2 regions of the Mucilaginibacter oryzagri genome follow, and region 1 is predicted to be linked to the other one. Evidence: riboswitches for the same ligand, from Rfam matches in the RefSeq annotation. Region 1 holds a riboswitch; the other holds the start of a gene.
The links. A riboswitch is a leader RNA that binds a small molecule or an ion and turns the genes downstream of it on or off. The one in region 1 is predicted to bind S-adenosylmethionine.

Region 1 (7,527 bases):
CCGGGATATGACCGGCGCAGGTTTGAAACCGATTGGCCGTATTTAGCCAGGTGGGTTAAAAACAAGGCAATACCCACTAAAGCATCGCGGCCATAATGTATTTCGGGATAAATAATGCCGCCATTACCTTCACCGCCAATAACAGCATTAACCGATTTCATTTTGTTAACCACGTTCACCTCTCCTACTGCCGATGCGTGGTATTCGCCGCCGGCAGTTTCGGTAACATCGCGCAACGCGCGGGTTGATGACAGGTTGGATACCGTATTGCCCAAATTATTCTGCAGCACATAATCGGCCACTGCAACCAGCGTATATTCCTCGCCAAACATGTTGCCATCCTCGCAAACAAAGCAAAGGCGGTCAACATCAGGGTCGACAGCTATCCCCAAATGGGCGCGTTTATTTAATACTTCTTTTGACAAAGCTGTCAGGTTTTCCGGCAACGGTTCCGGGTTATGCGGAAAATTGCCGTCGGGCTCGCAATACAATTCGTGAACGGTATTTACACCCAATGCTTTTAGCAAGGCAGGTACAAAAATACCTCCGGTAGAATTTACACAATCAATTACAATATTAAAATCGGCCTTCTTTATAGCTTCCACATCAACCAGTGGCAAAGCCAGTACAAGGTCTATATGTTTTTGAAGCCAGCTATCGTCCATCGTAACTTTACCAAGATCGTTCACATCAGCGTACGTAAAATCGCTGTTTTCGGCAATTTCCAGCACTTCTTTACCATCCGCATCGCTTATAAATTCACCATCGGCATTAAGCAGTTTAAGCGCGTTCCATTGTTTAGGGTTGTGGCTTGCGGTTAAAATAATGCCGCCTGCTGCCTGCTCGCCTGTAACTGCAACTTCAACAGTTGGCGTGGTTGAAAGGCCAAGGTCAATTACATCTATGCCAAGGCCTTGTAAGGTACCTATTACCAGGTTATTAACCATGGCGCCCGATATGCGGGCATCGCGGCCTATCACAATTTTTTTGATTCCCGATTTTTTTACTGCCCAGGAGCCATAAGCCGACGTAAATTTTACAATATCCAGCGGTGTTAAACCATCGCCGGCGGCACCACCAATGGTACCGCGTATCCCCGAAATTGATTTTATAAGTGTCAAAATTGTATTTGTTTTTGTTGGACAAAAGTAAAATATTTAAACGACAGGCTTGTACAATTTATATTTTTCTGCAAACGTTTGCTCAGTAAAAAAGGCCTCAAACAACTTCAAAAAACTATTTTATAACTATTTGCTTCTTTTACCACAGATAACGCCGTTTAGCTTTTATCTGTATATAGCTGGTAAAACATGAGTCTTTTATCTGTAATTAGCCGCCTGCTATAAAACTTGTTTAAAGTATTTGATAACTTTGGGGCTTTACTATAAAATTCATCAATGCCTGATTACATCTTACAACTCGACCGGCATTTATTTTATTTCATCAACCACGACCTGACTAATCCGTTCTTTGATCTGGTTATGCCCTGGTTTCGTAATCCTAAATTCTGGATTCCGCTGTATATTTTCATTATTGTTTTTTCTTTATGGCGATATAAAAAAGTGGGCGCTATAATCATCGTCCTGTTAGCAACAACTGCTGGCTTTGCCGATTTTACGAGCGCTACGCTCATCAAGCACCAGGTACAAAGGCTTCGCCCCTGCCGCGATCCGGTAGTTGGTTTAACCGATATTAACCGCATTCCATGCGGTACGGGTTACAGCTTCCCGTCAACCCATGCAACAGATCATTTTGCCATGGCTATATTTTTATGCCTTGTTTTTGGCAAAAAATGGCGCTGGGTATGGTTTGCTGCAATTTTTTGGGCCGCGCTGGTGTCATTTGCCCAGGTGTATGTGGGAGTGCATTTTCCTGTTGATGTAATTTGCGGGGCTATTTATGGCTCGCTTGTAGGGATGCTGTTTGCCTTTATTTTTAAAAGAATACAACCTGCCTTTTAATGGAGATCTGGAAAGTTTTACTATTGTTTTTAAGCGCCTCATTTGGTGGTTTATCTGTTTTTTTATTCAGGGGCGATAATCATAAAATGCTCAAGCTTGTGTTGTCTTTCAGCGGGGCATACCTGTTTGGCATAACCGTTTTGCATTTAATACCTGATGCTTACCACGGCAATGATAATTATGTGGGCGTATTTATCCTGATCGGGTTTCTTTTCCAGATTGTTTTAGAGCTATTTTCTGACGGCATTGAGCATGGCCACATGCACAAACACCAGCACGACCTGGTGGTTTTTCCGGTAGGTATTATGGTAAGCCTTTGCCTGCACGCTTTTTTAGAGGGCATGCCATTGGCGCAAGGTAACCAGGATCAGTTGGTTTATGGCATAGCATTGCACCATATACCGGCCGCATTTGCTTTAGGCACCGTGCTGCTTACCAACAAGCAAGGCCGTAATAAAACCGTGTTTTTCATTTTGTTATTTGCCGTAATGGCGCCGGCCGGATACTTTTTTAGCAATACATTAAGCACCGGCAACATTGGTAACCTGCAGCATTACTTTAACCGGATAATGGGTATGGTTATTGGTATATTCCTGCACATATCCACCACAATTTTATTTGAATCAAGTGCCGATCATAAATTCAATTTACGAAAAATGGGGGCTGTGCTTTTGGGTGTCGCTATTGCGTTGGCCGGAAGCTCCCTAACCGATTAAGCCCCCTAACCCCCTAAAGGGGGAACCATAGTTGAAAATTCAAATTAGTAATTCAAAAAGTTCCCCCTTCAGGGGGTTAAGGGGCTTAGGGGTTAATTAATGCTCTTTAACATTTTGATATACAATTCAATCCCCTCCTTTATCTCATCTATATATACAAACTCATCAGCGGTGTGTGACCTTGCCGAATCGCCAGGGCCAACTTTGACGGATGGGATATCCAGCAACGACTGATCTGAAGTAGTTGGAGAGCCATAAGTTGTACGGCCCAAAGCTAAACCTGCCTGCACAATAGCATGCTCTTTGGGAATTGATGATGGTTTTAAGCGGATAGATCTTGGCTTTACATCGCAGCTTACATGCTGGCGGATGATTTCCAGAACCTCCTCATTTCGGTAGGCATCGGTAACCCGAACATCAACAGTAAACACACAACTTGCCGGCACCACATTATGCTGCGAACCTGCGTTGATAATAGTAACCGACATTTTGATCGGCCCAAAAACTTCCGATTCTTTAGGGAACTTAAAGCTGCGGAACCACTCAATATCTGTTAGCGCTTTATAGATAGCGTTATCACCTTCTTCGCGGGCTGCATGGCCGGCTCGGCCATGAGCGGTACAATCCAGCACCATTAAACCACGTTCGGCAATGGCCAGCTGCATTAGTGTAGGCTCGCCTACTATTCCGAAATCAAGCTTACCCAGTTCGGGGATAATCAATTCAAGTCCGTTTACGCCAGAGATCTCCTCTTCGGCAGTGGTCGCCAGGCAAAAATTATATTTCAGGTTTTCCCTGTCATGAAAATAAAGAAATACCACTATCAACGATACCAGGCACCCGCCGGCATCATTGCTGCCCAGGCCAAATAGCTTACCATCTTCAATCCTGGCATCATATGGGTCGCGTGTGTAACCAGAGTTAGGTTTCACGGTATCGTGATGTGAGTTGAGCAGTATTGTTGGCTTTGCCGGATCAAAATGCCTGTTCCAGGCCCAGATATTGTTAAGCTTGCGATGGGTGGTTACACCGTGTTGTTGTAAAAACTCGTTAATCAGATCTGCGGTGCGGTCTTCTTCTTTACTGAATGATGGTATAGATATCAGCTGCTGCAATAATGTAACTGCCAACTGGTATAAATTGTTGCTATCGGTCATAGATGTCGGGATAATTCCCATGAATGTTATGCGGGCAAAATTAATAACTTTTTATGTAACGATACTGATAAACGAATGGTATTAATATTCGGGTTTAAATTAAAATTGTAGTTTTGAAATTCAATCTATTTATCCAAAACAATGAAAAAAACATCAATCTTATCTATCCTGTTTTTAATGCTGATGGCAGGCACTTCCTACGCCCAGCAAACCAGTAACTACAACAAAAACGGTTACAAGCTTACCTTTATCAACTATGATAATACGCTTGATACCGCATTGAAAACCAAACTGATAAACACGTTTTATAGAGTATATCCTGAGCTGGCAAATGCCTACAACAAAAAAACACTGAAAGCAGTTACCATGATTATAGATACCAGCTACAAAGGCGTTGCCGAAACTGCAAACGGCATTGTTACCATAAGTTCGCGCTGGATGCACCAACGCCCGGAAGACATTGATGTAGTAACTCACGAAGTAATGCACATTGTACAGGATTATGGCCAAAGCACCGGCCCGGGCTGGTTAACAGAAGGTATTGCCGATTATGCCCGGTTTAAATTTGGCGTTAATAATCCGGCAGCAAACTGGTCGTTACCGGCATACAAGACCACTCAAAATTATGATAACAGTTACCGCGTTACCGCGCGTTTCCTGGCGTGGCTGGAAAAAAGCAAGCCTGGAATTGTGAAAACTTTCGATGGCAAAATGCGCGACCATACTTTTACCGACGATACCTGGAAACAGCAAACCGGCAAAACGCTGGATGAACTTTGGAAAGATTATTCAGCAAACCCAACTGTCTGAAATCAGAATTAACAGAATGAACCTCTGTCTAAACCGGAATTTGTCGAATTATTTGAATTTCCAGAATTTTGAAAATTCAAATAATTCCTTAATTCGACAAACTCCCGTTTAAAAAAACATTTGCATATACAGGTTGTTTAAGCAGGCGAAAGGGTAAGTAACATCTACCCTTTCGCCTTTTAATAAAAATAAAATTTGGTATTTAAATAAATATCCGCTTATCTTTGAAGCATTATTTGGTAGCAATACCATAGTCAATCAATTCTCCGCATAGTTCGGGTATTGATTTATAAAGAAGCGGCGAGAGATCAGGCTCACTGACCCGCTGGCAACCCTTCAATTTTGGAGAAGGTGCCAATTCCTGTCCCGGCAAATAACACCGGGGGATATAAATTTATAGCCATGAAAAGTTTTAATACAATTACTAAAAGCAACATTTTTAATACCCAAAACGGTAACATGCAACATATTAGCCCTTCTATCGGCAATATTTGTATGTGTTGCTGCTGTTGATGTTTAATACGTCCCTTTTTTCAATCCCTGAAAACATACGTGTTGTAAAACTGGTAAACATTTTATCAGCTTGCTAAAATCCATCTAAACAACAAAATTTAATTATAACCTTTCAAAATCTACAACTATGTCAGCCTTAAAATTCGAAACCTTACAATTACACGCCGGCCAGGAAGTTGATCCTACTACAGGCTCACGCGCGGTACCGCTTTACCAAACTACTTCGTACGTATTTAAAAGTGCCGAGCATGGTGCCAACCTGTTTGCACTAAAAGAGTTTGGCAATATTTATACCCGCTTAATGAACCCCACTACCGATGTGTTTGAAAAACGCATTGCCGCTTTAGAAGGTGGTGCTGCGGCTTTGGCCACTGCATCGGGCCAGGCCTCCCAGTTTATCGCTTTAAATAACATATTACAGGTTGGCGATAATTTTGTGAGCTCGCCATTCTTATATGGCGGCACTTACAACCAGTTTAAAGTAGCCTTTAAACGTTTGGGCATTGATGTGCGTTTTGCCAAAGACGATACCGCCGAAAGCCTTGAAGCTTTAATAGATGATAAAACCAAAGCCATTTACCTGGAAACTATAGGTAACCCTGGTTTTACAATTGCCGATTTTGATAAAGTTGGCGCGCTGGCAAAAAAATACGACTTGCCGCTTATTGTAGATAATACTTTTGGAGCAGGCGGCTATTTATTCCGTCCGTTGGAGCATGGCGCAAGCGTAGTAGTACAATCAACCACCAAATGGATTGGCGGCCATGGCACCAGCATTGGCGGTGTTATTGTTGACGGTGGCACTTATAACTGGGGCAACGGCAAGTTTCCGCAGTTTACCGAGCCATCCGAAGGTTACCACGGGTTGGTTTTTGCAGATGTATTTGGCATTGGCGGTCCGTTTGGCAACATTCAGTTTATTATTCGTGCACGTGTAGAAGGATTGCGCGATTTTGGCCCTTCGCAATCGCCGTTTAATTCATGGCTCAACATCCAGGGATTGGAAACACTATCATTGCGGGTGCAACGCCATGTGGATAATACATTGGAACTGGCCAAATGGCTTGATCAGCATCCGCAGGTAGCATCAGTAAACTATCCGGGATTAGCATCATCCCCGTACCACGAATTAGCAAAAAAATACCTGAAAAATGGTTTCGGAGCGGTGTTGTCTTTCGAGATTGATGGCGATAAAGAAGCAGCGGGTAAATTAATTGATAACCTGAAACTGGTAAGCCACCTGGCCAATGTGGGCGATGCTAAAACATTGATCATTCAGCCATCTGCAACAACACATCAGCAGCTATCAGATGAAGAACAGCTTTCGGCAGGCGTTACCCCAACATCGTTAAGGGTAGCGGTTGGTATTGAGCATATTGACGATATAAAAGCAGATTTTGAACAGGCATTTGCCAAAATAAAAGAGGCGCAGGCCGAATTAGCGTAGTGGTGAGTAGTGAGTGGTGAATGGTGAGTGAATAAAAACCTCACCACTCACTACTGCCCATTCACCACTATCAACATGATAGAAGAATGAATACAGAAATATTTAAGTACACACAAACTTTTGAGCTGGAATCGGGCGAACAACTACAGCAACTGGAGATAGGCTTTCATACGTATGGCCGCTTAAACAAGGAGCGGGACAATGTGGTATGGGTATGCCACGCCCTGACAGCTAATGCCGATGTTTTTGATTGGTGGAAAGGTTTTGTGGGCACTGGAAATAAATTCAACCCGGAAGAACATTTTATAGTTTGTGCCAATATTTTGGGTTCGCCATACGGTACAACCAACCCTTTAAGCACGAATCCGGCAACTGGTTTGCCGTATTTTTTAACATTCCCGCAGTTTACTATCAGAGATATAGTAAAAGCACACCAGTTATTAGCCAGCCATTTGGGCATCGGCAATATTCATATCCTCATTGGTGGCTCATTGGGCGGCCAGCAGGCCATTGAGTGGGGTATTATTGAACCAAACCGTATCAAAAACCTTATTTTGATAGCCACCAACGCGCGTCATTCGCCATGGGGCATCGCGTTTAATGAGTCGCAGCGTTTGGCTTTAAGTGCTGACACGACCTTCAACAATAACACTATCGAAGGTGGGCAAAACGGCTTGAAGGCTGCCAGGAGCATAGCCCTGCTCTCTTACCGTACTTATAAAACTTACGGTATAACACAACAGGAGGAGGTTGATAGCAAAACCGATAATTTTAAGGCATCAACCTACCAGGATTACCAGGGCCAAAAGCTGGTGAACCGGTTTAATGCCTATAGCTATTGGTATTTAACCAAGGTGATGGACTCGCACAATGTAGGCCGTAACCGAAATGGTGTTGAGAAAGCACTAAGCCTTATCAAAGCC
Region 2 (7,527 bases), 2.5 Mb from region 1:
ACCTGGCATCAACAAGGAAACCAAGGTTTATGTGTTTGTAGGTAAAGCTGTTATTGATGCTGCCGAGCCAGTTAGGTGTAAATTTGCCCAGGTATTGTTTGGTTGGATTGATAACCGGGGTACCATTGGCGCCTATTACAATTTGCCCGGATGCATCGCGGGTGTAGGCGTTGCCATATAGGGTGCCATAAGGCTGGCCAAGGGCTGCCAATACCTGTACGGTACGGTCGCTTCCTAAAATGATGCTTTGCAGGCGGCCTTCATCATCCAGCTTAACTACTTTACTGCGGTTAAGCGAGTAGTTGGTGGTTATATCCCAGGTAAAATCTTTTGATTTGACAGGCGTTAGGCCCAACTGTATCTCGATACCTTTATTGTTGATGCTGCCGCCATTGATCAGTTTTTGGCTGTATCCGGTTGATGGGCTTACATCAACGGTAACAATCTGGTTTATACTATTGGTATTATAAGCGCTTACGTCCAGGTGAACCCTGTCCTGGAAAAAGCCCAGTTCAAAACCGGCCTCGGCCGATGTGGTGGTTTCCGGTTTCAGTTTGCTGTTTAAATCAACTGTGCCCAGGCTTTGCTGCGGGTTCGACCCAAAAGGCGCTGTAAAATTGTAGTAATTGATGAGTTGATAAGGAGTTGTAGCCTTACCCACTTTCGACCATCCGCCGCGTAACTTGGCGTAGGTTAAAATGTCGCTTTTAATATCAAGCGCCTCTGATAGTATCAAACTGCCGTTAACCGAAGGGTAAAAGTAGGATAGGTTGGCCGCAGGCAGGGTCGACGACCAATCGTTACGGCCGGTAAGGTTAATAAAGGCGTAGTTTTTAAAACCTATTTGTGCCGATGCAAAGTAGCTGTAAGTTTTAAGCTTGCCATAGTAGTTGGACGATACCAGCGGATCGCGCGAGTTACTTAATGTGTACAAGCCGGCTACCGCCAGTTTGGGAGCTACCTGGTCGTTTTGCTCATTTAATATGGTGCTGATGTTGCCACCGCCCAAAACATCTAACGAAAAATCGTTATTCAGCTTTTTGGTGTATTGCAGCCTGGCTTCGGTATTGGTTTCGTTTACGGTGTAGGCATCTTCCTCGTATGATCCAAATGGTGTGCCGTTTGTTCCGTAAGCTACTTTAATTTTGCGGCGGTCGTTATAGTAATCGGTTCCCGTACGGAAATTGGCCGATAAGCCTTCAATGATCTTATAATTCAGCTCCACACTTCCTATAATGCGGTTTTTGTGTTGCCCTACCGTGTTTTCATAAGCCAGCCAGTAAGGGTTACTATAGTAGCTGTTGTTCCAGTTAAAGGTGTTGCCGTTGGCATCTTTATAATTTTTAAGCTGGCTGATATCAACCTGGCGGCCAAACCATGTAAACTGTAACATGGTGCTGGTTGCACGCCTGCCACCGGCGCCGGGCAGGTTATCGGCGTCGTCTTTAATATAATTGGCAATGGTTGTAACCGTTAATTTAGGGCTAAGCTTAAAGGTGGAGTTTAATAAAAACGAGTTACGGCCCTGCGAGGTGTTAGGAACAATACCCGTTTGGTGCAGGTTATTGTACGACAGGCGGTAGTCGGCCTTATCGCTGCTGCCTGCCAGTGCTACGCCGTTATTTAAGGTAACGCCCGTATTAAAAAAGTTTTTTACATTATCCGGATGGGCTACAAACGGAACAGCCTGGCCGTTGGAGTAAAACTGCGGAATAAGCGATCCATCCAAAGCGGGGCCCCAGCTTTCGTCAACGCCATCGTTAACGCCGCCGCCTTTGCCGTCAACATAGCTAAACTTGCCGTTTGATCCCTGTCCGTATTCGTTCTGGTAATCGGGCAGAATGTTTACGGTAGAGAAGCTGGTGTTGGAGTTGATGGTAACGCCAAGCCCTTTTGCACCTTTACCTGTTTTGGTTTTAATAAGGATAACGCCCGCTGCGGCCCGGTAACCATAAAGCGCCGCCGCGTTTGGCCCCTTAAGCACACTTACCGATTCGATATCCTCGGAGTTAAGATCGGCTATGGCGTTGGCAAAATCCCTGGAACCGTTGGTGCCCAAAAACTGGCTGTTATCAACAATAACGCCATCAACCACAAACAAGGGCTGGTTGTTATTGCCTATGGATGTTTCGCCACGGATAATGATACGCGACGAACCCATATCGCCCTGGCTGTTGGTAACCTGTACACCGGCAATTTTACCTGCCAAAGCGTTCACCAGGTTGGTTTCTTTGGCTTCGGAGATGTCTTTTGATTTTAAGCCCTGAACCGAATAGCCCAGTGTCTTTTTATCTTTAGAGATGTTGAGCGCGGTTATCACCACTTCGTTAAGCGAGTTGGGGGCATCCTGCAGCACAATTTGCAGGTTGGTTTCGGCTTGTTTAACCGTAATTTCCTGCGTTGCAAAACCCAGGTAGGACACTTTAAGCACATCGTTAATATTTGCGTTCAGGCTGAATTTACCATCGGCGCCGGTTTGTGCACCATTGGTGGTGCCTTTAACAGCTACACTTACACCGGGTAGGGGCAAGCCATCGGATTTAGCGGTTACCGTACCGCTTATTTTAACAGATTGCGCTGCAACTGTTTGGATGAGAAAAAAAGGCAACAGGATTGCCAGTAAAAATTTGTAGTTTTTTAACATGATAGTTAATGATTAATAGTTTTTATTGCCAGTACAGCAAAGCCAGCCAACAATATTTTGGGCATAGCAATGCCCGCTGTTGAATTTTTAGTACCGGTAAATTGATTGTTGATTGTGTTGGTTATAAGCCGGAACGGCCAGCTGCAGCAGGGGACCCGGGGCTAATAACCGTTGCCGTTATTTAACAGCAACAACGCATACCCTGCATATACAGGTAAACAGAAGCGGAAGAGGATGATACGAATTTGCGGGCAGGGAATACGTTTGGGAAAGGTGTCCTTGTTGTTTTCATAACAATTTGATATATAGATAGTAGTATTGAGTAGATAGTGCTGAGTTTTGAGTAAAAAGGTTTTTTAACCCCGAAAATCAATATAAAGCTTTGAGCGTTATGCCTTCTGCTTTTAGCTTTTAGTTAGTTTACAGATGCAGTTTTATTGTTCACCAATGCATCAACTACTTTTAGCATCGATGCAAACTCCTGGGTATCATAAAGGCGGGTGAGGTAAACAATTTTACCGTCTTTATCAATAACCACGTTGCGGGTTACGCCACTTTTTTTGTTGGCAAAGCGCCCGAAAATATCGGCACCCGGATCAAGCGCCAGCGGGTAGCTGATGTTCATTTCCTGCTGAAAATGCTGCACTTTTTCAAGCGGCTCATCCCTATCAACCCCGATAAGCACCAGGCCTTTGTTTTTATAGGCCTGCCATACATCTTTTTCAAGGTGGGGCATTTCCTGGCGGCATACGCTGCACCAGCTGGCGGTAAATTGCAGGATAACTACCTTACCCCGAAGCTGTTTTAATGAAGTTTGGGTGCCATCGGCAAGCACCAGTTTAAAATCGTCGGGAGCCTGATCGCCGGTTTTAACAATGTAACCGCGATCAGTTGATACGGGTAGGGGAGCCGGCGTTACGGTTTGCGCCCCGGCCAAATAGCCGCTTATTAATAATGAGCAGGTGATGAGTAGCTGTTTAATTTTCATAACGTAAATTTTTAACTGCATTTAATGCAGGGTTAAAAGCGCTGAAACTTAATTAAACAAGAAATTTAGACGATAACGATATGATGGGTGCAGCTATAAAGCTGCCGGTAACGTAACATACATTATCTTTTCCGCGAATTAATAGCGGACAGGAATTAGCACCTTTATAACAATTGGGCTTACAGGTTGCTAAGACATCACAGGGCCTTTCCCTCCGTCTTTCTTGATAATTAAATTAAAGAACTGTTTGATGATGCAAATATATAATATATTCTACTAAATACATAGGTATTGTATAATTTAATTGTCATGAAATGGGAAGGGGGGAACGCCGGTTTTGAACGCTGGTCACGACTCACCCCGGCGAGGCTCCGCCATACTTGTTTTTCGCCTCGCCCATATTCCCATCAAATAATTTTTATATATTTATTCCCGAAAATGAATAACCTTGATGCCTTATAAACCCGGATTACATTTATTATCTGAATTCAGTACCGATAAACCTAACCTGTTACAATCAAGTGCGGCCTGCAGGCAGTTGTTTAATCAGCTCATCGATACCTATCAGCTAACCAAAGTTGGCGAAGTTTACCACGATTTTGATGGCGGCGGCTTTACGGCTGTGGTCTGCTTAACCGAATCGCATATGTCTATCCATACCTGGCCAGAGTATGGTATGGCCACTTTTGATGTGTTTTTATCTAACTATCAAAAAGAGAACGATGATAAGGCACGTGCTATTTACCAGGGTGTTATCGCTTTTTTTGAAGGCGTGGAGATACAGAAAAACGAAGTGAAAAGGTAATATGGCAGCTACACTAAACCCCAAAGCATTCCCTTTTTCGGGCGAAATAACCTGCCCCGGTTGCCAGCACAGTATTACTTTGTATGATCAGATAGGCTGTGAGGCTGTAGTTTGCCCGCAATGCCGGTCTTACCTGCTTTTTAATGATGCGGGCAGGCCTTATGTTGAGGAGAAAATTCACGTTTTAAAATTTAAACCTGTTATGCCTTTAGGCACTACAGGTACATTAAAAGGTGTGGAGTACAAGCTGATTGCATACATGGAAAAGAAGGAGGGGGCAACCCGGTATGAGTGGCGCGAATACATGCTATACAATTATGCCAAAGGCTATGCCTTTTTATCGGAATATGATGGCCACTGGAGCCTGATAGCCGGCGCCAATTTTTACCCCGATTTGGCAAGTGTAAATTGTATTTATGGCAACGAGGCCGAATATGAAGGCAATACCTATCTTAAATATAACGCTTACAGCCCGGTTATAACGGCCATGATAGGTGAGTTCGACTGGGATATATCCGCCGAAAAATTAAGAGCTAAAGAGTTCATAGATCCGCCTTATATGCTCACCAGCGAGGAAAACATCAAAAAGTATGTTACCGATTGGTACCTGGGCGAATACCTGGAAGAGGCGGAAATAGCGGCGGCTTTTAATATACCTGTTGAAAGCCTTCCCGAAAAAATTGGTATTGGTGCAAACCAGCCATCAAAATACAAAGCCAGGTGGCTGGCCGCTTATAAAATAAGCGGCATTGCCGCATTAGCGTTCCTGCTGGTGCAGCTTTCTGTTATTTGGCTTAGGCCCGAAAAGGTATTACTATCTGATACTTATGCATTAGCTATGCCTCCCCATGTGCCGGATACGTCAAAACATGTAAGCACCGCGCTTGATTCTTTAAGAAACCGCACAGCGCCTGCGCCGGCCGATTCCTTAAACTCCTTTGCCCCTGATGCTAATGGCAATTATGAGTTTAAGTCCTTTAAAACCCCCACATTTATCATACCTGATGGACCTGTACCTTTAGAGTTTGAGTTGAACTCGCAGGTTGATAACAACTGGCTGTCGGCAACGGTGGAGCTGGTAAGCGAAAAGGACAACCAAACCTGGAGCATATCAAAGGATATTGAGTATTATCATGGTTATGAGGACGGCGAAAGCTGGTCGGAAGGGTCATATACACAAACTGTGCTTTTGTCAGAGATTCCTGCCGGTAAGTACCACATCAACATTTATCCTTATGCAGGCACAAGGGATGTTTCATCGCTGTTTATTAAGGTTACCGAAAGTGTTACCCTATGGCGCAATGTATTGGTTACGCTACTGCTGCTTTGCCTTTATCCCTTATACTGCTGGTACCGGATGCGCAAATTTGAAACAAACCGCTGGATGAACAGCGATTTTTCACCCTATCAAAAAGATGACGAATAATGAAAACAGGAACCATAGGATCAAACGCAATATACATAGCCATTGTGGCTGCAATTGTAGGCTATTATTCATATGCCGCTTTTGATGGCCTGGCCTTTTGGCAAAGTAACGATGTGCAACGCAACGCCAGCTACAACGGCACCGTAGCGCACTCGGGTTACGGGGTTAGGTTTTATCATAAATAACAGTCATGAACAAAAAACTTCCCGTTCTTTTACTCGTATCGGTTTTTATTATTGCCACCTGCGGGCTTATTTATGAGCTGATAGCAGGCACGTTGGCCAGCTACCTGCTGGGCGATTCGGTTACCCAGTTTTCTACCATTATCGGGGTTTACCTTTTTTCGATGGGACTGGGTTCATGGGTATCCAAATACTTTGATAAAAACCTGCTGGCCTGGTTTATCCGGATCGAAATACTGGTTGGCCTGGTGGGCGGTACAAGCTCATCTATCCTGTTCCTTGTTTTTGAAAGTGTAAGTTCGTTCCGTATTATATTATACGGACTGATATCCCTTACCGGCATCCTTGTAGGGCTGGAAATTCCGTTGCTGATGCGTATTTTGCAAAATAGGTTTGAGTTTAAAGACCTGGTATCAAAGGTGTTCACTTTTGATTATATAGGCGCTTTAATAGCCTCGCTGGTATTCCCGCTGCTGCTTATCCCTTACCTGGGTTTGGTGCGCACAGCTTACCTGTTTGGTATGCTGAATGTACTGGTAGCTTTAATAACCTGTATCAATTTCAGGCACGAAATTAAAGGGGCTAAATATTTGCAAAGCGCATCCATCATCAGTATGCTGGCTTTGCTGGTTGGTTTTGTGTATGCCAATACCATTACCAGTTTTTCGGAAAGTTTAACGTATAGCGATACCATCATTTTTTCGAAAAGTACGCCATACCAGCGCATCATCATCACCAAAAAAGGCCGCGACCTGCGCTTGTTTTTAAACGGCAACCTGCAATTCAGTTCGGTTGATGAATACCGCTACCATGAGGCGCTCATTCACCCTGTATTACAGGCCCTGCCCGATGCCAAAAATATTTTGGTGATGGGCGGCGGCGATGGGCTTGCCGTGCGCGAAATTTTAAAGTATCCGCAGATTGAAACCGTTACCCTGGTTGATTTAGATAAGGAAATGACCAAACTGTTCCGCACTAACGATATGCTGCTGAAGCTGAACCGCCGCTCGTTATTATCGCCTAAAGTAACCGTAATGAATGCCGACGCCTTTTCATGGGCCCGGGCACAGCACAAAACCTACGATGCCATTATTATTGATTTTCCCGATCCTTCCAATTACTCGGTTGGTAAACTATACACCAATACTTTTTATGCCATTGTAAAGCATTTGCTTAATCCAGATGGTATTATGGTGATACAATCCACATCGCCCTATGTGGCGCCAAAATCATACTGGACGGTGGAGAAAACCCTGCAATCAGTTGGTTTGCATACCGTACCCTACCATAACTATGTGCCCTCGTTTGGCGAGTGGGGCTATATTATGGCCATGACCAAGCCGGTATACAAAGTGCCCGGTCATTACTTGCCGGGCCTGCGTTTTATGTCGAAAGCTTGCCTGGAGCAGATGTTGTACTTTCCGGCGGATATGGCCAGGGTACCGGCGCAGGTTAACAAACTGAACAACCAGATACTGGTAA

Region 2: linked by a shared signal. The riboswitch ahead of PQ469_RS02735 (peroxiredoxin family protein) and the one ahead of PQ469_RS13125 (O-acetylhomoserine aminocarboxypropyltransferase/cysteine synthase family protein) in region 1 are both predicted to bind S-adenosylmethionine.

Annotation. Positions count from the first base shown of each region.
Region 1 is NZ_CP117883.1:3,119,515-3,127,041, reverse strand. It holds gene glmM (phosphoglucosamine mutase) at 1-1,121, opposite strand, end outside; gene PQ469_RS13145 (phosphatase PAP2 family protein) at 1,398-1,961, shown strand; gene PQ469_RS13140 (ZIP family metal transporter) at 1,961-2,677, shown strand; gene PQ469_RS13135 (M20 family metallo-hydrolase) at 2,770-3,834, opposite strand; gene PQ469_RS13130 (basic secretory protein-like protein) at 3,976-4,644, shown strand; SAM riboswitch class I at 4,929-5,039, shown strand; gene PQ469_RS13125 (O-acetylhomoserine aminocarboxypropyltransferase/cysteine synthase family protein) at 5,285-6,604, shown strand; gene PQ469_RS13120 (homoserine O-acetyltransferase family protein) at 6,691-7,527, shown strand, end outside.
Region 2 is NZ_CP117883.1:646,430-653,956, forward strand. It holds gene PQ469_RS02730 (SusC/RagA family TonB-linked outer membrane protein) at 1-2,644, opposite strand, end outside; gene PQ469_RS02735 (peroxiredoxin family protein) at 3,060-3,632, opposite strand; SAM riboswitch class I at 3,752-3,865, opposite strand; gene PQ469_RS02740 (S-adenosylmethionine decarboxylase family protein) at 4,084-4,437, shown strand; gene PQ469_RS02745 (DUF4178 domain-containing protein) at 4,439-5,863, shown strand; gene PQ469_RS02750 (hypothetical protein) at 5,863-6,048, shown strand; gene PQ469_RS02755 (polyamine aminopropyltransferase) at 6,054-7,527, shown strand, end outside.